4 regions of the Mesorhizobium sp. M1348 genome follow, and region 2 is predicted to be linked to each of the others. Evidence: riboswitches for the same ligand, from Rfam matches in the RefSeq annotation. Region 2 holds a riboswitch; each other region holds the start of a gene.
What was found. Region 2 has a riboswitch for thiamine pyrophosphate ahead of thiC (phosphomethylpyrimidine synthase ThiC). Riboswitches for the same ligand answer to the same signal wherever they lie in the genome.
Positions count from the first base shown of each region.

Region 1: it holds a riboswitch for thiamine pyrophosphate, as region 2 does, so the genes downstream of both, thiB (thiamine ABC transporter substrate binding subunit) here and thiC (phosphomethylpyrimidine synthase ThiC) in region 2, are expected to answer to the same signal.
Region 3: it holds a riboswitch for thiamine pyrophosphate, as region 2 does, so the genes downstream of both, NKH13_RS33675 (phosphomethylpyrimidine synthase ThiC) here and thiC (phosphomethylpyrimidine synthase ThiC) in region 2, are expected to answer to the same signal.
Region 4: it holds a riboswitch for thiamine pyrophosphate, as region 2 does, so the genes downstream of both, thiC (phosphomethylpyrimidine synthase ThiC) here and thiC (phosphomethylpyrimidine synthase ThiC) in region 2, are expected to answer to the same signal.

Region 1 is NZ_JAMYLH010000001.1:189,883-195,077, forward strand. It holds gene NKH13_RS00935 (ABC-F family ATP-binding cassette domain-containing protein) at 1-551, opposite strand, end outside; gene NKH13_RS00940 (thiamine diphosphokinase) at 553-1,197, opposite strand; TPP riboswitch at 1,325-1,439, shown strand; gene thiB (thiamine ABC transporter substrate binding subunit) at 1,483-2,496, shown strand; gene thiP (thiamine/thiamine pyrophosphate ABC transporter permease) at 2,745-4,361, shown strand; gene thiQ (thiamine ABC transporter ATP-binding protein) at 4,358-5,149, shown strand.
Region 2 is NZ_JAMYLH010000017.1:94,199-99,393, reverse strand. It holds gene NKH13_RS24365 (MFS transporter) at 1-932, shown strand, start outside; gene NKH13_RS24360 (DUF309 domain-containing protein) at 1,147-1,683, opposite strand; gene pmtA (phospholipid N-methyltransferase PmtA) at 1,843-2,439, shown strand; TPP riboswitch at 2,621-2,737, shown strand; gene thiC (phosphomethylpyrimidine synthase ThiC) at 2,841-4,676, shown strand; gene thiO (glycine oxidase ThiO) at 4,673-5,195, shown strand, end outside.
Region 3 is NZ_JAMYLH010000046.1:4,425-9,619, forward strand. It holds gene NKH13_RS33660 (hypothetical protein) at 1-240, opposite strand, end outside; gene NKH13_RS33665 (hypothetical protein) at 475-1,374, opposite strand; gene NKH13_RS33670 (Fic family protein) at 1,390-2,922, opposite strand; partial or broken gene NKH13_RS33675 (phosphomethylpyrimidine synthase ThiC) at 3,098-3,655, opposite strand; TPP riboswitch at 3,760-3,876, opposite strand; gene NKH13_RS33680 (porin) at 4,422-5,195, opposite strand, start outside.
Region 4 is NZ_JAMYLH010000004.1:168,768-173,962, forward strand. It holds gene NKH13_RS09735 (hypothetical protein) at 1-212, opposite strand, end outside; gene NKH13_RS35600 (hypothetical protein) at 578-748, shown strand; gene NKH13_RS09745 (Fic family protein) at 830-2,374, shown strand; TPP riboswitch at 2,557-2,673, shown strand; gene thiC (phosphomethylpyrimidine synthase ThiC) at 2,777-4,612, shown strand; gene thiO (glycine oxidase ThiO) at 4,609-5,195, shown strand, end outside.

The DNA of each region.
Region 1 (5,195 bases), on a different contig from region 2:
CGCGACACGCGTTCGAGAAAACGGCGGTCATGCGAGATGACGACCAGCGCCGAGGAGGTGCGGGCAAGCTCCTCCTCCAGCCATTCGATGACCGAAAGGTCGAGATGATTGGTCGGCTCATCGAGGAGGAGAATGTCGGGCTCCGGCGCCATGACGCGGGCGAGGGCCGCGCGCCGCGCCTCGCCGCCGGAGAGGTCGTTCGGCCGTTCCTCGCCGGACAGGCCGAGATGCTCCATCAGATAGGTGGCGCGGTAGGGATCGTCGGCGGGTCCGAGCCCCGCCTCGACATAGGCGCGAATGGTCGCAAAACCGTCCATGTCGGGCATTTGCGGCAAATAGCGCACAGTCGCCGAGGGCTGGCGGAAGACTTCGCCGTCCTGCGGTTCGATCAGCCCGGCAGCGATCTTGAGGAGCGTCGACTTGCCCGAGCCGTTGCGGCCAACCAGGGCGATCTTGTCGCCAGCCGAAGCCGTCAGGGCGGCACCGTCGAGCAGCGGCGTGCCGCCAAAGGTCAGCTTTATCCCGTCGAGATTGAGAAGCGGCGGCGCCATATCAGCTTTCAGGTAGGGGAAAAGGATGCGCGAGCAGCAGCGCGCGGCCGCTGGCCAGCGCGATTTCCAGCCGGCCCTTGACCTCATTGGAAATGGTCAGCGACGACCCGAAGGCAACCTCGACATGGGCGAGCGGCCATTTGGCGCCGGTGACTGTCAGGCCGGCAAGATCCGAAAAGCCGAGCACCGAAAACAGTGTGCCGTCGGCATAGTCGAAGCCAACCTTTCCGGGCAGCAAGGGAATGCCTTCCTGTGCGCCGCTGGTCAAAAGCACTTCCGTTCCGCCTTCCGCCAGCCGGACGCTCAGCGCCAGATGCAGGAAGATGTGGTCGGTGCGTTTGCCGCCGAAGGCGCCTGCGAGCACAAGGCTGGTAGCACCGCGTTCGAGCGCGGCGGCGATAGCGAGTTCACCGTCGGTCTTGTCCTTTTCGGCGGGAAACACCTGCCGTGGCACGGCGGCCAGATCCTCCGGCAAATCGGCAGGCACGGAATCGAAATCGCCGACCCAGAGTTCCGGCCTCAGGCCCAGCATGCGGGCATGGCCGATGCCGGCATCGGCGGCGATAACGCGGGAGCCTTCGACCTGGCGGTCGAGCAGCGGCGTGCGGATGAGATCGCCGCCAAGCAGGATGGTGAATGTGCTCATATCTCGTGGCCCTTACCAGCCCTGCCCCGGAAACGGAAGATGAAACGGCAGACGAAACGGAAGGCTGGGCTTTGGATGCCCGGCAAACTTCCGCTTGCGCAGCACTTCGGCCGGGCCTATGTGTCGCAACGCTCTAACGGGGTGCCGGACGCGATCTTCGCGGACCGGCTGAGAGGCAAGACTGCCAACCCGCTGAACCTGATCCGGTTTGTACCGGCGGAGGGATTAGACGTTTCGGACAGCCCGACGCCTCAATTCCTTTCAACGCGAACGAAGGAGGCGCCGATGCGCAGTTTTTTCCACTCTCTTGTCTCGATTATCCTGCTTGCAGCATCCGCGCTGGCCTTGCCAGGGCAGGCATCGGCACAGGATAAGCTGACCGTCTATACCTATGAAAGCTTTACCGCCGATTGGGGTCCGGGACCGGCGGTGAAGAAGGCCTTCGAGGCCGAATGCAACTGCGTCGTCGAATTCGTCTCGGCCGCCGACGGCGTCGCGCTGCTCAACCGTGTGAAGCTGGAAGGCGCCGCGACCAAGGCCGATATCGTGCTTGGCCTCGATACCAATTTGACTGCGGACGCCAAGGCAACCGGCCTGTTTTCGCCGCACGGCGCTGTGTCGGGCGTCAGCGTCCCGGGAGCCTGGAGCGACGATATTTTCGTGCCGTTCGACTATGGCTATTTCGCCGTCGTCTACGATACCGAAAAACTGAAGAGCCCGCCGAAGAGCCTCAGGGAATTGGTCGAGGGCGATGCCGGCGACAAGATCGTCATCCAGGATCCGCGCACCTCGACGCCGGGCCTTGGCCTGCTGTTGTGGGTCAAGTCGGTCTATGGCGACAAGGCGCCGGAAGCCTGGGCCAAGCTCAAGTCAAAGGTGCTGACGGTGACGCCGGGCTGGAGCGAGGCCTACAGCCTGTTCACCAAGGGCGAGGCGCCGATGGTGCTGTCCTACACCACCTCGCCGGCCTACCATATGGTCGCCGAAAACACCGAGCGCTACCAGGCGGCGTCCTTCGAGGAGGGCGAATATCTGCAGATCGAGGTTGCGGGGATCACCACCAAGGGTGCGAAGAACCCGCTGGCGGAAAAGTTCGTTGCCTTCATGACCGGACCGAAATTCCAGGATGTCATTCCCGAAACCAACTGGATGTTCCCGGCCGGCAAGACCGACAAGCCGCTCAATCCGGCGTTCGACAAGCTTGTCAAACCGACCAAGACGTTGCTGTTCAGCCCGGAAGAGGTCGCGGCAAATCGTAAGGCTTGGGTCGATGAGTGGCTTGCGGCGATGAGCAAGTAGGATTCCATATGGTGTTCGTTCCCGCCCACCCCCCTCTGGCCTACCGGCCATCTCCCCCGCAAGGGGGGAGATTGAGCTCTCAGCCGCTTTCGCCAATCTCCACTGCGGCAGGAATGAGCGGGGCAACGAAGCTGCCGATCTCCCCCCTTGCGGGGGAGATGGCCGGTAGGCCAGAGGGGGGTGGGCGGGAACACGACCTCAGCCAAGTTCCTCCTCTCAGCACCCATCGTTAAGCTGGGTAGCGCGAAATGCAGGCTCGCCGTCCTGACTCCCGCGTCACTGCCGGCATCGTCGCGCTCGCCGCCATCGCGCTGCTGATCGGCGGGGCATTCGCCGGGCTCGTCGTCGAAGCCACACGCGACCTGTCCGGCGCCGCCTCCGCTTTCGATTCCTATCTCTTGCGCGTCGCCCGTTTCACGCTCTGGCAGGCGGTCCTTTCGACGCTGCTCTCCGTCGCGCCGGCGCTGTTCGTCGCGCGTGCCCTGTCGCGGCATCCACAGTTTTTCGGGCGAGGCTTCATCCTGCAGCTTTTCGCCGTGCCGCTGGCGCTGCCGGCCATTGTTGCCGCACTCGGTGTCCTGGCGCTCTATGGCCGCGCCGGCTATTTTGCCGGCACGCTCGGCGCGCTAGGCGGCCAGAGCTGGCCCGGCATCTACGGCCTGTCGGGCATTCTCGTGGCCCATGTTTTTTTCAATCTGCCGCTGGCAACGCGGCTGTTCCTTGAAGCGTTGCAGACCGTGCCGGCCAACCAATGGCGGCTGGCGAGCCAGCTTGGCATGGGCGCTGCGCCGGCCTTTCGGCTGATCGAATGGCCGCCGCTGCGTGCGGCCTTGCCGGGCGTTGCCGGGCTCGTTTTCATGCTGTGCATCACCTCCTTCACCATCGTGCTTACACTCGGCGGCGGACCCAGCGCGACGACGCTGGAGGTTGCCATCTACCAGGCGCTGCGTTTCGACTTCGACCCGGCGCGGGCGGTGACGCTCACCCTGCTGCAGATTGCCCTGACCTTCGTCGTCGTGCTGGCCTTGACGCGGCTCGGCGCCAATATGGTCGGGGACGCCAATCTACCGGTGGCGCCGCGCCGGTATTTTTCAGCCGGTGCGGCCGAGACCGGGCTGAACGCGCTGGTGATCGGGCTGGCATTGCTGTTTGTCGCCGGGCCGATGGCGGCGACGCTGGCAGCCGGGCTTGGCGCCGATCTCGGCCGCCTGGCCGGCGACAGCGCGGTGCGGCAAGCGACGGCGACCAGTGGCGTGCTCTCCCTTCTATCGGCGCTGCTCTCTGTTGCGTTGTCGCTGTCGCTGGTCATGGCGCGCCGGGCGCTGGCGCTCACCCGGCGAACAGGCCGGCGGACACTGCTCGAACATCTGGCCGACACCGGTGCGGGGTTCGTCCTGGTGGTGCCGCCCATCGTCATCGGCGCCGGCTGGTTCCTGCTCCTGCGCACCGTCAGCGATGTCTTTGCGATCGCCCCCGTCATGGTCGTTGCGGTCAATGCGGTGATGGCGATGCCATTCGCCATCCGCGCCATCCGCCCTGCCTATGACGCGGCGAGCGAACGCCACGAACGGCTCTGCGCACAGCTTGGCATCTCGGGCTGGAACCGGTTGCGGCTGGTCGACTGGCCGTCGCTGCGGCGGCCGCTCGCCACCGGCTTCGCTTTCGCCATGGCGCTGTCGCTCGGCGATCTTGGCGTCATTGCGCTGTTCGGCAGCGATTCCGTGCAGACCTTGCCCTACCTGCTGCTGGCGCGCATGGGCAGTTACCGCACCGAGGATGCGGCCGGGCTGGCGCTGCTGCTCGGCCTTGTCTGCCTGGCGCTGGTGCTGACCGCGGACTTGCTGGGAAGGAGGGAGAAATCATGATGCCGATCAGCCCGGAACGGTCCATTTCGGTGGAAAAAGGCGCGGCGGTGCGGCTCGACAATGTCTCGTTCAGCTATGGTGAAACGCCGCTTACATTCGATGTCGATTTCCCGGCGTCGGAGATCACCGCCATCATGGGGCCGAGCGGTTCGGGAAAGTCGACGCTGCTCAATCTGGTGGCCGGTTTCGAGGCGCCGCGGTCGGGCCGGGTGCTGATCGGTGGCGCCGATGTCAGCACTGCGCCGCCTTCAGCGCGGCCGGTATCGATGGTGTTCCAGGAAAACAACCTGTTTGCCCATCTTTCCGTCGAGCAGAATGTCGGGCTCGGCCGCTCGCCTTCGCTCAGGCTGAGCGAGGCCGATCGCGCCGCAATCGCCGCAGCGCTGAAGCGCGTCGGCCTTGCCGGCAAGGAAAGCCGGCTGCCGCGCGAACTCTCCGGCGGCGAGCGGCAGCGCGTCGCGCTCGCCCGGGTCCTGGTGCGCGACCGACCGGTGCTGTTGCTCGACGAGCCGTTCGCTTCGCTCGGACCGGCACTGCGCGACGACATGCTCGACCTGGTGACCGACGTCCATTCGGAGCAGCGCATGACGGTGCTATTCGTCACGCACCAGCCGGACGATGCGCGCCGTATCGGCCAAAACATGGTTTTCCTGGATGGTGGCACAGTTGCCGCGACGGGCACCGCCGCTGATTTTTTCGTCGGGGCTGGACCGGAGGCATTCCGACGCTATATCGGCTCGGGTCCGTTTGCGGCCGGATCACGAGATGTTGCCCGGAAGCGGACATAATTTATGGTCAAACCGGCGGAAGGCGAAGCGGCGCTTGCTTGCCATG
Region 2 (5,195 bases):
TCTTTGGCCTGGCGAGCATCGCCATACTCGCGCTGCTGCCGGTGGTTGTCCGCGACCAGCTGGGAGGAGGCCCGCTTGCCTATGGCGCGCTCATGGCCGGCTTCGGGACCGGTGCCGTCTTCGCCGGCCTCTCCAACAGCCTGTTCAGACGGAGCTTGTCGCAAGAAAGGCTGATGAGGCTTTCCTGCGTGGCCTGCGCGGCGTGTTCTCTCTCCCTGGCACTGACAACTTCGATTGCGGTGGCGGCAATCGCACTCGCCTTGGGCGGCGCGGGCTGGGTCACCGCCTGGTCCGGGGTTGGTGTGAGCGTGCAGCTGGCGAGCCCGCGCTGGGTCGTGGGGCGCACCATTTCGATCTACTATGCTTTGATAGATGGTGGCATCGCGCTAGGCAGCTGGGTGTGGGGCACGGTGGCCGAAAACCATTCGCTGACCTGGGCGCTAGAGGGTTCCGCTGGAGCCCTGTTGATCGTCGCTGCAGCCGGCGTTCTCTTTCCTCTTCGCGAGCGCCGCGACTCCGAGCCCGATCCCTTGGAGGAATTCGATGCCCCAGCTGTCTCTCTCAATTTGAAGCCGAGGAGCGGCCCGATCGTGGTCAAGGTCGAATATCTGATAGCCGAGAGAAATCTCGAGGCCTTCCTCGACCTCATGCGGCAGCGGCGCCATGTACACAGCCGCGTCGGTGCTCGGAACTGGACGCTCCAGCGGAACTTGCAGAAGCCTATGCATTGGACAGAAACGTTTCGCACGCCGACCTGGACGGACTACCTTCGCCTCAATCATCGTCTGACGGAAGTGGACAAGGAACTGGACGAGCGTGTCTTTCAGCTGCACGCGGCCGAGACCCCACCTCAAATGACACTTTCCATCGAGCGGCCGACAAGCTCGGCCCGCAAGCCCGAGCACTCAGCTTTTCGCCATCCCCGTCATTGAAGCCTGGCCGGCATCTCTGTCATCAATCGATTGGCTACGAGCGCGACCGGTCAGCCCCCCGACCTTCAAGACCATCGACATCGAAGCGGCCGCGAGTTGCCCATAAAACATTACTGCACTCTTATTGTTTGTGACGCATGCGGGTGGTGAGCGGTTTTCACAGCCCATTTCCTGCTACAAAGCTAGCTGGACACTTGAACCACTGAATTGCCGATCAAACGCTCTCGGATACTGGTGCGAGTATGAAATTAAAGGCGGGCTCAGGCTCGGCAGACTTTGGCTCCCGGAGAACAACCGGGTAAGCTACGATCGCTTGGGCATGTTCAGCGAGCGCGGCAGGTGTCATTCCCAGTGCTTTCTCAAACAGGCCGCCCGGACTCCCCACCTGACGAAAAAGCCCTGCAGCTCTTGTCGCATGGCGCGCCGCAGCCACCCGCTTTCCCTCACGGATCTTCACGCCGGCCGCCGCCAACAGGATTAGTCCCTTGAAGAACAGGCGGTGCTGAGCACTTTGTTTCGCAGCCTGCCAGAGAGGCTCCCAGGCTTCATGGGCTTCCCAGTAGTAGCCGTGATTGAAAAGGTCGATTCCCCATCGAAACACATCTGAGCCAAGCGCTTCGCCAACGGCGACGGTCACCGGATCTGATCGGTAACTGTGGCCCAAGGGATCACGCACCGGATGCGGATATTTGCCGGGCAGATACGCATAGCTCGGGAAACTTTTTTCGGGCAGCAGGCGAGGGCGAAACATAGGCCCAGCAAACATGAAAGTGCGTTAATGGGCAATTCATGCTGACCGCGTCGTGACAGGCAAGCAGTCTTAACGGGCTTGTAAAGGGTGGCGAGATTGGCCAAAACGCGCTTTGCCAAATTCATGACGTTGGGTAAGCGGCTGACGCAGGGAGAAGATATGATTTTGCGACTGAAGGAGCGGCTCGGCAAAAGGTTTGAGGAAGAAGTCCAATTCTTCAAAGGCTGGCAGAAGGACAAGAAGGGCGTGGGAGCCCTTATTCCCACTTCGGTTTATGCGGCACGCCGGATGGCAAGCGTGGTGAACCCACGGTCAGGATTGCCGATTCTGGAGCTTGGCGCGGGAACCGGTGTCATCACAAAGGCGATCCTGGCCAGGGGAATCAAGCCGCGCCAGCTGGTTTCAGTCGAATATTCCAGGATTTTCTACGACGGCCTGGTGCAACGCTTTCCGAATGTGGACTTCAGATTGGGCGACGCATTTGCGCTGGACGAAGCGCTGGGTGAGCGCAAAGGTGAACAGTTCGATTGTGTTATAAGTGCAGTCCCGCTGTTGAGCTTTCCAATGCAACAGCGTGTCGCGCTGGTTGAGGATCTGCTTGCCCGTATTCCTGCCGGCCGGCCCGTGATTCAGATCACATACGGACCTCTGTCGCCGGTGATCAAGATGCCAGACCGTTACGTGGTTTCCCACTATGACTTCGTCGTCCGCAACATACCGCCGGCACAGCTCTGGACTTATCGTCGAGCAGACTAGCCAAATCTGGACGGTTTCCTTCTCTGAGGGTTCCGCTGAGTGGTGGCCTTGCACCCAAATAGGATGTGGAACAGAGCAGGGGCAGATGCCAGATTGCCAAGAAGACGACGCGGTCCTGGTTGATTTGACAGTGGGCGGGCCAAATGCGCTTGACAAAGCCGCGCCGGCCCGTTCAACCTGAGGCATTCACCAGGGGAGTCCCGGCAAGGGGCTGAGATACTGCTGGCTTTCGCGGCGCAGTGACCCGTTGAACCTGATCCAGTTCATACTGGCGTAGGGACGGTGCAAGCGCTCTGCGGGAGTTCACGCCCGAGGTCCTGTTTCGGCAGGTCCACAGAAGCGTCTTTTCATCCTTCCGGCACAGAACTGGGTCTCCAATGCATGAGCAAAGGAGCCTAAAGATGAATGCCCTCACCCCCGCCGTGTCGACAGGGCCGCTGGCTGCCTCACGGAAAATCCACAAGTCTGGCGTCCTCCATCCGCACATCAAGGTGCCGATGCGCGAAATCTCCGTCCACCCGACGGCCGGCGAGCCGCCCATCACCGTCTACGATCCGTCCGGCCCCTATACCGACCCGACTGTCGAAACCAGTATCGAAAAAGGCCTGGCCCGGCTTCGCCATGAATGGATTACGGCACGCGGCGATGTCGAAGCCTATGACGGCCGTCATGTCCAGCCGGAAGACAATGGATTTGCGACTGGCGAGCGCCTGACACCGGAATTTCCCATACGCAACCGGCCGCTCAGAGCTAAGGCCGGTAAGGCAGTGACCCAGATTGCCTATGCGCGCGCCGGCATCATCACGCCTGAAATGGAGTTCGTCGCCATCCGCGAGAACCTTGGCCGCGAGATGCTGCGCGGCCAGCTTGAGCGCGACGGCGAAGCCTTCGGCGCGGCGATTCCAGACTTCGTGACGCCGGAATTCGTGCGCGACGAGGTGGCTCGCGGACGCGCGATCATTCCCGCCAATATCAATCATCCCGAGAGTGAGCCGATGATCATCGGCCGCAATTTCCTGGTGAAGATCAACGCCAATATTGGCAACTCGGCGGTCACCTCGTCGATGGCCGAGGAAGTGGAAAAGATGGTCTGGGCCATCCGCTGGGGCGCCGACACGGTGATGGACCTCTCGACCGGCCGCAACATCCACAACATCCGCGAATGGATCGTGCGTAATGCGCCGGTGCCGATCGGCACGGTGCCGCTCTATCAGGCGCTCGAAAAGGTCAACGGCATTGCCGAGAATCTGACCTGGGAGGTCTACCGCGACACGCTGATCGAACAGGCCGAACAGGGCGTCGACTATTTCACCATCCACGCCGGCGTGCGGCTGCATTACATCCCGCTGACCGTTGACCGGGTCACGGGCATCGTCTCGCGCGGCGGCTTGATCATGGCCAAATGGTGCCTGCACCATCACCGGGAGAGCTTCCTCTACGAGCATTTCGCCGAGATCTGCGACATCGCCAGAGCCTACGACGTCTCCTTCTCGCTCGGCGACGGCCTTCGTCCGGGCTCGATCGCCGATGCCAACGACGCGGCGCAGTTCGCCGAGTTGGAAACGCTTGGCGAGCTGACGCAGATCGCCTGGGCGAAGGATTGCCAGGTGATGATCGAGGGCCCCGGCCACGTGCCGATGCACAAGATCAAGCAGAACATGGACAAGCAGCTCGCTGTCTGCGGCGAGGCGCCGTTCTATACGCTTGGACCGCTGACGACCGACATCGCGCCGGGCTACGACCACATCACCTCAGGCATTGGCGCCGCGATGATCGGCTGGTTCGGCACCGCCATGCTCTGCTACGTCACGCCCAAGGAGCATCTCGGCCTTCCCGATCGCAGCGACGTCAAGATCGGCGTGATCACCTACAAGATAGCCGCCCACGCCGCCGACCTGGCGAAGGGCCATCCGGCAGCGAAAGTCAGGGATGATGCGCTTTCCCGCGCGCGCTTCGAGTTCCGCTGGGAGGACCAGTTCAATCTGTCGCTCGACCCGGAAACCGCGCGGTCCTTCCACGACCAGACCTTGCCCAAGGAGGCGCACAAGGTGGCGCATTTCTGCTCGATGTGCGGACCGAAATTCTGCTCCATGCGTATCTCTCACGACATCCGCGCCGAGGCACAGAAAGAGGGCATGGCGGCGATGGCGGCGAAATACCGCGAGGGCGGCGATCTCTACGTGCCGGCGGACGAGACCGGCGCACCGCTTTCGCCACAGGCGCATGAGCCATCATGAAGGTGCTGGTCAAAGGGGCCGGCGTTGCCGGCCTCACCGCCGCCTTCGAGCTCGCCGCACGCGGCGCGGCGGTTTCCGTTGCCGAGACAAGGCCTGGCCTTGGGGGCAATGCGTCGTGGTTCGCCGGCGGCATGTTGGCGCCATGGTGCGAGCGCGAAAGCGCCGAGCAGCCGGTGCTGGATCTCGGGCGCGGTGCCGCCGACTGGTGGGATGCCGCAACGCCCGGCCAGGTGACGCGGACCGGAACGCTGGTCGTGGCCGCGCCGCGCGATGCGGGCGAGCTCGACCGGTTCGCCAGCCGCACGACGGGCTATCGGCGCGTCGAGGAAGATGAAATTGCCTTGCTGGAGCCCGACTTAGCCGGCCGCTTCCGCCGCGGATTGCTCTTTCCCGATGAGGGCCATCTCGATCCGCGCCAGGCGATGGCAGCGCTTCATGACAAGCTCGCGGCCATGGGTGTCGAATTCCACTTCGGCGCCGACGCCCAGCATGTTTTTGGTTTCGATCGTCAGATCGATT
Region 3 (5,195 bases), on a different contig from region 2:
CAAACCGGGACAATGTCCGCTCGCAACCTCAAAGGCAGTTCCTCGCTTCATCAGCTCCGGAAGCTTGTACTGGAAAAACAGCGGAACCCCTGGGAAATTGATGCGGATGTCAAAGCCAGAATGCCCCTCCTGTATGAGGTTTGGAAAGACCGGCGCGCCTACAGGTGCGGCTGACGATGACCGGATAAGGTTTTCGGTGAAGGCATACCCAAATGAGAACTCCATGTAGCCCACCTTCATTCAATTCTGCTTTCGTGCTGAAGTTTATCCTGGCTCTTTACCTGCAGCCGAGCAGACTCTATAACAAAAAAACTATGTATACTTGCGAGATAGTCTGAGCTTATCGATTCCTCGGATAGATATTTAAAGAGCTCACCCACTCTTCTGGCTGCTAGAATGGGAATGGGAAGCTTCTGGTTGATCTGGGTCGAGTTCCAGTTGATTTTGGTAAGCGACAAAACCTCCTGCGCTATCTCAGCGATTCCCGGCCAGATCGCCGATAAGTTTCGGGCTTCGCGAACAGCGCCAGAGTGCGTAGCCGATATCTTCAACCGGGGCGGCAGCTTCTCCCTCGCCAGTGCCGAGCGCGATCATATGCGTTGCGCATTCGGCCAGCGCGCCGTCAAGGCGCCCCGCTTCCGTCGCGCTGCCGTAAAGGTCCAGGAACCACGCCAGCGAATAAGACCAGTCGGCAGGCAAGTCCTGCCCATTGTGATCCCTTGCGACGACGGCCACGACGGCGTTGCGGCCTTCGGGCGTGCGGGGCTCTATCCCAAGGATCGGGTATAATTCGGGTGTCGGCTGCTGAAGGATACGCGCCGGCACGAGCGACAGTGCTTTCTCCAGCGAGGGAGGAAAATCCTCCAGTTCTTCGGCCAGTTCGGCAGCTTCTCTCCTTCGTCCCTCGCGGCGCGCTTCTACATATTCTGCCGCAACCACGGCAACGGTGCGCTGCGCCCGTTCAGCGGTGCCGGTGGCAATCAGCTCGGCCGGAATGTCACCATCCTTGATCGCCCAGTGCGTACGGTGCTGTTCGAACTGTTGAATGCCCAGCCGGTCCGCAATTCTCAACACCGCTGATCGGTCGAGAAAGGCATGTTCCGGATCGGGCTCGAAGGTGAAGGCCAGTTCGTGTCCGCGCCGAACGATATTGCGTATGCGGCCGTGCCGGACCACGCGCGCGTGCGGGCCTGCCGCCCCGACTTCGTACATCAACAGCGCCGGGATTTCCTCCAGCCGGCGCAATGTTTCAGGGCGCGCGAGGTCGATAGCCTCGGCCTCGGCGCCGCTATATTCCTTGAACCGGTCAATGGTTGACGTGAACGGCGGCGTTTCCCACCACTCGCCGTGGCCCGAGACAAGCAAGTTAAACATGGCACAGCACCGACCTCACGCCGCCTTCTCCATAGACCACTTCACCCGTTCGGCGAGAAAGGCGGCGAATGATTTCACATTGATATTGCCGCTCGCCTCCTCCAGCCCTGCGAGGTAGGCCTTCCGGTCATCGACTCTGACGACTGTCCAGGGGTAACCGCCTGAAGCCAGCATCGCGTTCATGAGGAACCGCGCCATCCGTCCGTTGCCGTCCGGATAGGGGTGCACATAGCCCACAAGCCAATGCCCCAGCACGGCACGCACGGCGGCCTCCTTCTCCGCCTCCAGCAGGTCGAACAGCTCATTCATACCATCGGCCACCGCTTCGGTACGCGGCGCCACGTGCTGCGAGCCGCGCAGGTACACAGGGTGATTGCGATATCCCGCAAGCGCGCTGGCTTTGAGGATGCCGGCGGTCACTGACGGCGCGAACAGCTCCCGGTACCACTCCCGGTGAGTGTCCCGCGTCAACGCGCCGGCTGGCTTGCCGTTGATGATCGCGGCAACAGAGTCTTTGACCTTCTGGAATGCGAGGTAGTAGCCACGCGCGGCAAGCGCATCCCGGTTCTTGCGGTCCTCTTCATCAATCTCCGGATTCCAGCTCCCCTCGCGCACCCGGCCGATGAGTTCCGGGGTGACGCTGTACCCTTCTATCGACAGCGAATGGTAGGCGTCGCTTTCGTAGATATCCTCGACGAACTTCATATAGGCGTCTTTGTCGGACGGCAGTCCGGGCGCCTTCGGGAATATCTCGATGATGGCTTCGCGCTGCGATTGCCAGATCGCGCGCAGGCGGGCGACCAACGGCGGTACGCCCGCCGCAATGGTTGTCACTCCAATTTGTCCCGCGAACGGATCGGATTCGCGCACGTCATAGCCGGCGGCTTTGAAGGCGGCCACGATTTCATCGGCAAAGGAGTCGCGTCCTACGCGACGGAAGGCCCCCGCAAGCCGTCCCGCCACGGCGGAATGGCCGCCATCAAGCAGCAGGGCCAGAACGGTTGATACGTCGCGCACCGACGCCATGGCGATCTGCATCTCGATAGGGGCGCGCTGGAAGAACGCTTCCGGCACCCGGGTAAGGGCGGCCTCGACAGTGAACACGCGCTGGCCGTTTTTCTCTGTCAGTTCGGCCGGCATCTCCTTGACCTTGAGGTCATAGAGCGAAGTGCCGAACAGCAGGTCGATTCTGTTATTCGTGCCTTTGGGGGTGTTCACCACCACCTGAGGCGGAATAGTGGGCGCTTCCGCGTGCAGAAGCAGCGACTGCTCCGGTGACAGGAACCAGTCCTTGCCGAACCGGTCATTGCAGTAAAGGGAGCAGAACTCCCAGAAGCTCGCGTACCAGGGGGTGGTGTCTTGCTGCTGTGCCTGCGGGCCGGTCGACATGAGCCAGCCTTTGATAACATCGCGCAGGAACCCGTTCTGCAGCAGCCGCTCCCGGTGGACGCGGGTCAGCTCATCTGATTTGAATATGCGCCGCCCACCCTCCTGCAGCTCTTTGAGGACGGCCAGTGATACAGCGAGTTTTTCATGGGGCTTGGCCATGGCCGTGCCTTTGCAACTTTTTTAGAGCTGTGCGATTACAAGTATATAGTGCTGATAGGCGACAAGTCAATGATGCTGTGGAGTTGCAAGTTTTTTAAGTCGTGCGTAACAAGTTTTTTATGCGATAATCGGCAAGTGCGATCGTTTCCATAGCCGCGCGAAGGATCGTTACCCGGATGGGCCGAGACCCAGCTCCCTCTTCTCGGACGAATTCCGGCGTGACGAAATCGGGAATGGCTGCGCCGAAGCTTTCGCCGTCGCGTTGCAGCTTGCCTCGAAGGATCTCGCGGCCGAGGTTCTCGCGGATGGCGACGAATTCCATTTCGGGGGTGATGATGCCGGTGCGCGCATAGGCAAGCTGGGTCACTGCCTTGCCCGACCTGGCCCTGAGCGGCCGGTTGCGCACGGGAAATTCCGGCGTCAGGCGTTCGCCCGCCGCGAATCCATTATCTTCCGGCCGGACATGGCGGCCTTCATAGGCCTCGACATCGCCGCGCGCCAAGATCCACTCGTGGCGAAGCCGGGCAAGGCCCTTGTCGATGCTGGTTTCGACAGTCGGGTCGGTATAGGGGCCGGACGGATCGTAGACGGTGACGGGCGGTTCGCCGGCCGCCGGGTGGACGGAGATTTCGCGCATCGGCACTTTGATGTGCGGATAGAGGACGCCGGACCTATGGATTTTCCGTGAGGCAGGCAGCGGTCCCGTCGAGACGGCGGGGCTGAGGGCATTCATCTTGAGGCTCCTTTGCTCGTTGCATTGGAAACCCAGTTCTGTGCCGGGAGGATGAAAAGACGCTTCTGTCGACCTGCCGAAACAGGACCTCGGGCGTAAACTCCCGCAAAGCGCTTGCACCGTCCCTACGCCAGTATGAACTGGATCAGGTTCAACGGGTCACTGCGCCGCGAATGCCAGCAGTATCTCAGCCCCTTGCCGGGACTCCCCTGGTGAATGCCTCAAATTGAGCGGGCCGGAACTATCTCGTCAAGCGCATTCGGCCCGCGCCGGTGATCGTCGGGCGATCGTCTCGGCCAGGCGCAAGATCGGATGGAGCGTCGCCTGAGAATCGTCTGTTCCTCGATCAGCCTCGCTTATGCTCTGGAGCTTGTTCTCTCGCGCCCGAATTTCCGCGGGGATGGCTGAACGGAGGCGATCCATTTGCGATTTTCAAGTGCGTCGGGCCGCACCCCCACAATCGCTCAACAAGTCGAACACGTCCTGACCCGACTGGGCCTTCAAGTTCGGACCTGAAACCTGGCCGGGTACTGCTGGATGGCAGGGTCTGTCAAGCGGGCGGAAGGGATGAGGAAATGAAAGAGCTGCAGATCAAAACACAGCGATGAATATCGCCTGCGCGATCATCCGGACCAGATCTGATATGAAACATCGTCCGGCCCCGAGATCGAGGCTCCAATCTCGTATAGCTTCCATGCGACGTTCTCTTGGAGTGTTGCGGGATTGGTCCGCTCAACCGGATCTCGGAGCTCAACCCTTTCATCCGTTAGAATGAGCGTTCGAAACGCAGGATTCCGCCGACACTGCTCTTCTTGTTGGCGTTGGTCCAATTCACGTTGGAAGCGTCCAGCTTGCCGACGGCGAAGTTACCGTATCGGCCATAGTCGAGTTCCGCCGTAACTGTGAAATCTGGAAGAAACGCATAGGCGACGTTTGCAGCGACACCATGGTTCTTGAGCTGATCACCGGAGAGCTGAAGCTTGAACGAAGTTGTCTCGTTGAGCTCGTAAGCGGCGCCAGCCCAGAAAGCCCAGTTCCCGCCCCAACTCTTATAGAAGCCGCGACCATGAGCGTCGATGGCGTTCGTGGAGTCGTCGTTGAGCTTGCCGTTGGAACCGTAGCCGAGCATTCCGAACAGCAACAGTTCGTTGGTGACATTGATGTCGACACGGACCTTGGCGGCCACCGATTCGTAGTTGCTATCATAAGCGGCAACGCCGGTGATCGCGCCCCAGCCATGTGTGTATTTCAAGCCGCCGACTACGTGCGGTGCGTAGCTGTCGATTGTGCCGACCACGCCCGAGCCTTCTTCGAGCGAAACCACGGCCGAAAAGCCGTTCCCGGCGTCGAAGTAGTACTGAACCACATTGGTATCGAAAGCGCCGTAGGGAACCGGCGTCTGGTTGAGTACGTCACCCGCGCCGCCAATAAACATGTCGAAGGCCGACCAGTCCTTACCAACTCGGAGGCCACCAAGCTGAATCCAGGCGAAAGTCAAGGTGCTGTCTCCGTTGAAGGCATAGGACCGAGAACTGTCCGA
Region 4 (5,195 bases), on a different contig from region 2:
ACAAGGCGTACCGAAATGCATTGTGGCGAAAAAAATAGGCAATGACTGAACACGGGACCAAAGCTGTAAGGCAACGCATAAAAGCCGGCGAGCGCCATGCTATCGCCGCGGAACTGATTGCGGTTTTGGTCGCGGTGACGGCTGGCCAACCGCGTATCATAACGATTGGAGACGGCAAAGCCTTGCCTTCCGGCCCGTTCGAGCTTGGACATCGATCCTGCAATCCGGCCTGAGAGACTGGGTCGAGCAGCAGACGCGCCATCCGCTGGGCTACATCGAGCAGCTCTACACCTTCGCCGACCGCGACCGGTCAGGAGACGGGGGCGCGCAGCGGGGTGATTTCGATTAGCTATCTCGCCCTGACCCGCGAGGAGCAGGCTGAACCTGCCGATAAGGCCGCCTGGCGCAACTGGTACGCTTATTTCCCATGGGAACATCATCGCGCTGGCGCTCCGTCGACATTGCCTGAGGCGTTTGTCCCACGCCTGAAGGCGTGGGCCGAGGCAGCCGATGATCGCGCAGTGAGCCACGATCGCTGGCGGCGCGCGGTGATCGCTTTCGGCCTTGAGAACCACGCTTGGATGAGGACTTGGTGCTGCAGCGCTACGAACTGCTTTACGAGGCGGGGTTTGTGGAGGAAGCCCAGCGCGGTCAAAATGACGCTTACGCCCCATCAATCTTCGGCCGAGCCATGCAGAAGGATCACCGCCGCCCTTCAGGATCGGTTTTCGCAAAAGTCGGCTTGTAGCATCAATTTTCATCAGATAGAATCGTTTTTCATAGTATTTGGCTGAGCTGCACCAAAATTCGAGGAAAGGATCCCCTTTTCATGCCTGTGGCGCAGAAGCACCAATTTTCAGGTCCTGTTCTCGTTTTTCAGGAAATCCGCCTTCCGGAGATGGTGACCCCGGCCGGGTACAGCGCCCTGATCGGAGCCTACGAGCTCGCCGTCCCCTTGCCCCGGACGCTGTCGGCCACTGGCGAGCATCATCGCATTACCGAACGGGATGGTTGGCGGATCATGACGCCCCGCCATGCCCCACATCCAACACTCGAAGGCCACCTGACCTTCGCGCTCAAGTACGAGGGGCTCGACCTTGCCGTCCTCAAACGGCTGTTCCAGGTGACCGGTCCCGCACCGATCGAGGCGCTCGTCCGTGAAAGCCCCACAGGCAGCTATGCCCGCCGCATCTGGTTTCTATATGAATGGCTGACGGGCACGCGTCTCGATCTGGCGGACGCGGAGGCCGGACGATACGTTTCGGTTGTCGATCCCGAGCTGCAGTGGCCCGGATCCGAGAAGACCGCTTCGCGCTACCGCATAAGGGACAATCTCCCCGGCACGCCTGAGTTCTGCCCGCTGGTGTTCCGAACCAAGACTCTCGAAAAATTCATCGCCCTTGAACTACCGCGGCGCGCGGAGGCAATCGTAGCGGACGTGCCGCGCGACCTCCTTGCTCGGACCGCCGCCTTTCTTTTGCTCAAAGACTCGCGATCAAGCTATGCGATCGAGGGCGAGCGCCCGCCGCAAGATCGCATCCAGCGCTGGGGCCGCGCCATCGGCGAAGCCGGCCGCTGGCCGATCGATCGCGATGAGCTGCTGCGTCTGCAAAGAATTGTACTTGGCGACGCCCGTTTAGTAAGACTTGGCTTCCGAAAAGAAGGGGGTTTCGTCGGTGAGCATGACCGAGACAACGGCACGCCCCTGCCCGATCACATCAGCGCTCGGCCCGAGGACCTGCCGCGGCTAATCGATGGAATGGCGGCCTTCGATCAGGGCCCCGCGCAGAACCTTGATGCAGTCATAGCCGCCGCAATCCTCGCCTTCGGCTTTGTCTACATCCACCCGTTCGAGGACGGAAACGGCCGCATTCACCGCTACCTAATCCACCACGTCCTTGCCATGCGCGGCTTCAATCCGCCGGGAGTGGTCTTTCCCGTCTCGGCCGCGATCCTGGACCAGATCAACGAGTACAGGGGCGTGCTCGAGAGCTATTCGCAGCGCCTTCTGCCGTTGGTGGAATGGGAACCGACGCCGCAATTCAACGTCCGGGTGCTGAATGACACCGGTGATTTCTACCGGTTCTTCGATGCAACCCCGCACGCCGAATTCCTCTATGCCTGCGTTCGGCGGACGATCGAACGGGACCTTCCCGAGGAAACCGCATTTCTGCAGCGCTACGATCAATTCCGGCAGCAGGTGGACGCCTTTATCGAGATGCCCGAGCGGTTGACCGATCTGCTCTTCCGTTTTCTTCACCAGAATGATGGACATCTGTCGAACCGCGCGCGCGAAAAGGAATTCGCCGCGCTGACCAGTGACGAGGCAGGAAGAATCGAGGCGATCTACGCGCAAACCTTTGGTGCCCATTGAAGGCGTGATCATCAGGATCGATTTTTAGTCCGACCGTTTGCGATTCCCTTGTCCCTGCCTTCATCTCCCACGCTTGACTTGTCGCCGAGACATGCACGATTTTTTCCGCACGGTCTGACCGGCCGCCGATCGGCCGCGGCCAGAACGCGCTTGACAAACCGGCGCCGGCCCGTTCAACCTGACGCATTCACCAGGGGAGTCCCGGCAAGGGGCTGAGATACTGCTTGCTTTCGCGGCGCAGTGACCCGTTGAACCTGATCCAGTTCATACTGGCGTAGGGACGGTGCAAGCGCTTTGCGGGAGTTTACGCCCCAGGTCCTGTTTCGGCAGGTCGACAGAAGCGTCTTTTCATCCTTCCGGCACAGAACTGGGTCTCCAATGCATGAGCAAAGGAGCCTCAAGATGAATGCCCTCACTCCCGCCGTCTCGACGGGACCGCTGCCAGCCTCGCGGAAAATCCACAAGCCCGGCGTCCTCCATCCGCAGATCAGGGTGCCGATGCGCGAAATCTCCGTCCATCCAACGGCCGGCGAGCCGCCCGTCACCGTCTACGATCCGTCCGGCCCCTATACCGACCCGGCTGTCGAAACCAGCATTGAAAACGGTCTTGCCCGGCTTCGCCACGAATGGATCACGGCGCGCGGCGATGTCGAGGCCTATGACGGCCGCCGCGTGCGGCCGGAGGACAACGGATTTGTGACCGGTGAGCGCCTGACGCCGGAATTTCCCATTCGCAACCGGCCACTCAGGGCCAAGGCAGGCAAGGCGGTGACCCAGCTTGGCTATGCGCGCGCCGGCATCATCACCCCCGAGATGGAGTTCGTCGCCATCCGCGAGAACTTCGGCCGTCAGATGTTGCGCGGCAAGCTGCAGCGCGACGGCGAAGCCTTCGGCGCGGCCATCCCCGATTTCGTAACGCCGGAGTTCGTGCGCGACGAGGTGGCGCGCGGACGCGCGATCATTCCCGCCAACATCAATCATCCCGAGAGCGAGCCGATGATCATCGGCCGCAATTTCCTGGTCAAGATCAACGCCAATATCGGTAATTCGGCGGTCACCTCCTCGATGGCCGAGGAAGTGGAAAAGATGGTGTGGGCGATCCGCTGGGGCGCCGACACGGTGATGGACCTGTCGACTGGCCGCAACATCCACAACATCCGCGAATGGATCGTGCGCAATGCGCCGGTGCCGATCGGCACGGTGCCGCTCTACCAGGCGCTGGAGAAGGTGGGCGGCATCGCCGAGGATCTGAGCTGGGAGGTCTATCGAGACACGCTGATCGAGCAGGCCGAACAAGGCGTCGACTACTTCACCATCCATGCCGGTGTGCGGCTGCATTACATCCCGCTGACCGTCGACCGGGTCACGGGCATTGTCTCGCGCGGCGGCTCAATCATGGCCAAATGGTGCCTGCACCATCACCGGGAAAGCTTCCTCTACGAGCATTTCGCGGAAATCTGCGACATCTGCCGCGGCTATGACGTCTCCTTCTCGCTCGGCGACGGGCTTCGTCCGGGCTCGATCGCCGACGCCAATGATGCGGCGCAATTCGCCGAGCTGGAAACGCTCGGTGAATTGACGAAGATCGCCTGGGCAAAGGACTGCCAGGTGATGATCGAGGGGCCGGGCCACGTGCCGATGCACAAGATCAAACAGAACATGGACAAGCAGCTCGCCGTCTGCGGTGAGGCGCCGTTCTATACGCTTGGCCCGCTGACGACCGACATCGCGCCAGGCTACGACCACATCACCTCAGGTATCGGCGCCGCCATGATCGGCTGGTTCGGCACAGCCATGCTCTGCTACGTCACGCCCAAGGAGCATCTTGGCCTTCCCGATCGCGACGACGTCAAGACCGGCGTAATCACCTACAAGATCGCCGCCCATGCCGCCGATCTGGCGAAGGGTCATCCGGCTGCAAAGGTTAGGGATGATGCCCTTTCCCGGGCGCGCTTCGAGTTCCGCTGGGAGGACCAGTTCAACCTGTCGCTCGATCCCGAAACCGCGCGGTCCTTCCACGACCAGACCTTGCCCAAGGAGGCGCACAAGCTGGCACATTTCTGCTCGATGTGCGGTCCGAAATTCTGTTCCATGCGTATCTCTCACGATATCCGCACGGAGGCCCAAAAAGAGGGAATGGCCGCGATGGCGGCGAAATACCGCGAGGGCGGCGACCTCTACGTGCCCTCGGACGAGACCGGCGCACCGCTTGTGCCGGAGGCACATGAGCGATCATGAGACTGCTGGTCAAAGGGGCTGGCGTCGGCGGCCTCACCGTCGCCTTCGAACTCGCCACGCGCGGCGCGGCTGTGACCGTTGCCGAGACAAGGCACAGCCTTGGCGGCAATGCGTCATGGTTCGCCGGCGGTATGCTGGCGCCATGGTGCGAGCGTGAAAGCGCGGAGCAGCCAGTGCTGGATCTCGGACGCGATGCCGCCGACTGGTGGGATGCGGTACTGCCGGGTCACGTGACACGGGCCGGAACCCTGGTCGTGGCCGCGCCGCGCGATGCGGGCGAGCTCGACCGGTTCGCCAGCCGCACCTCGGGTCATCGGCGTGTCGATGAAGATGAAATCGTGTTGCTCGAGCCCGACCTCGCCGGCCGCTTCCGCCGCGGACTGCTCTTCCCCGACGAAGCCCATCTCGACCCGCGTCAGGCGATGGCGGCACTTCATGATAGGCTGGCGGCGATGGGCGTCGAGTTCCACTTCGGCGCCGACGCTTCGGCTGTTTCCGGTTTCGATCGCCAGATCGAATGCACGGGAATGGCGGCGGGCGATGACCGACTGCGCGGCGTTCGCGGCGAGATGCTAATCCTGAA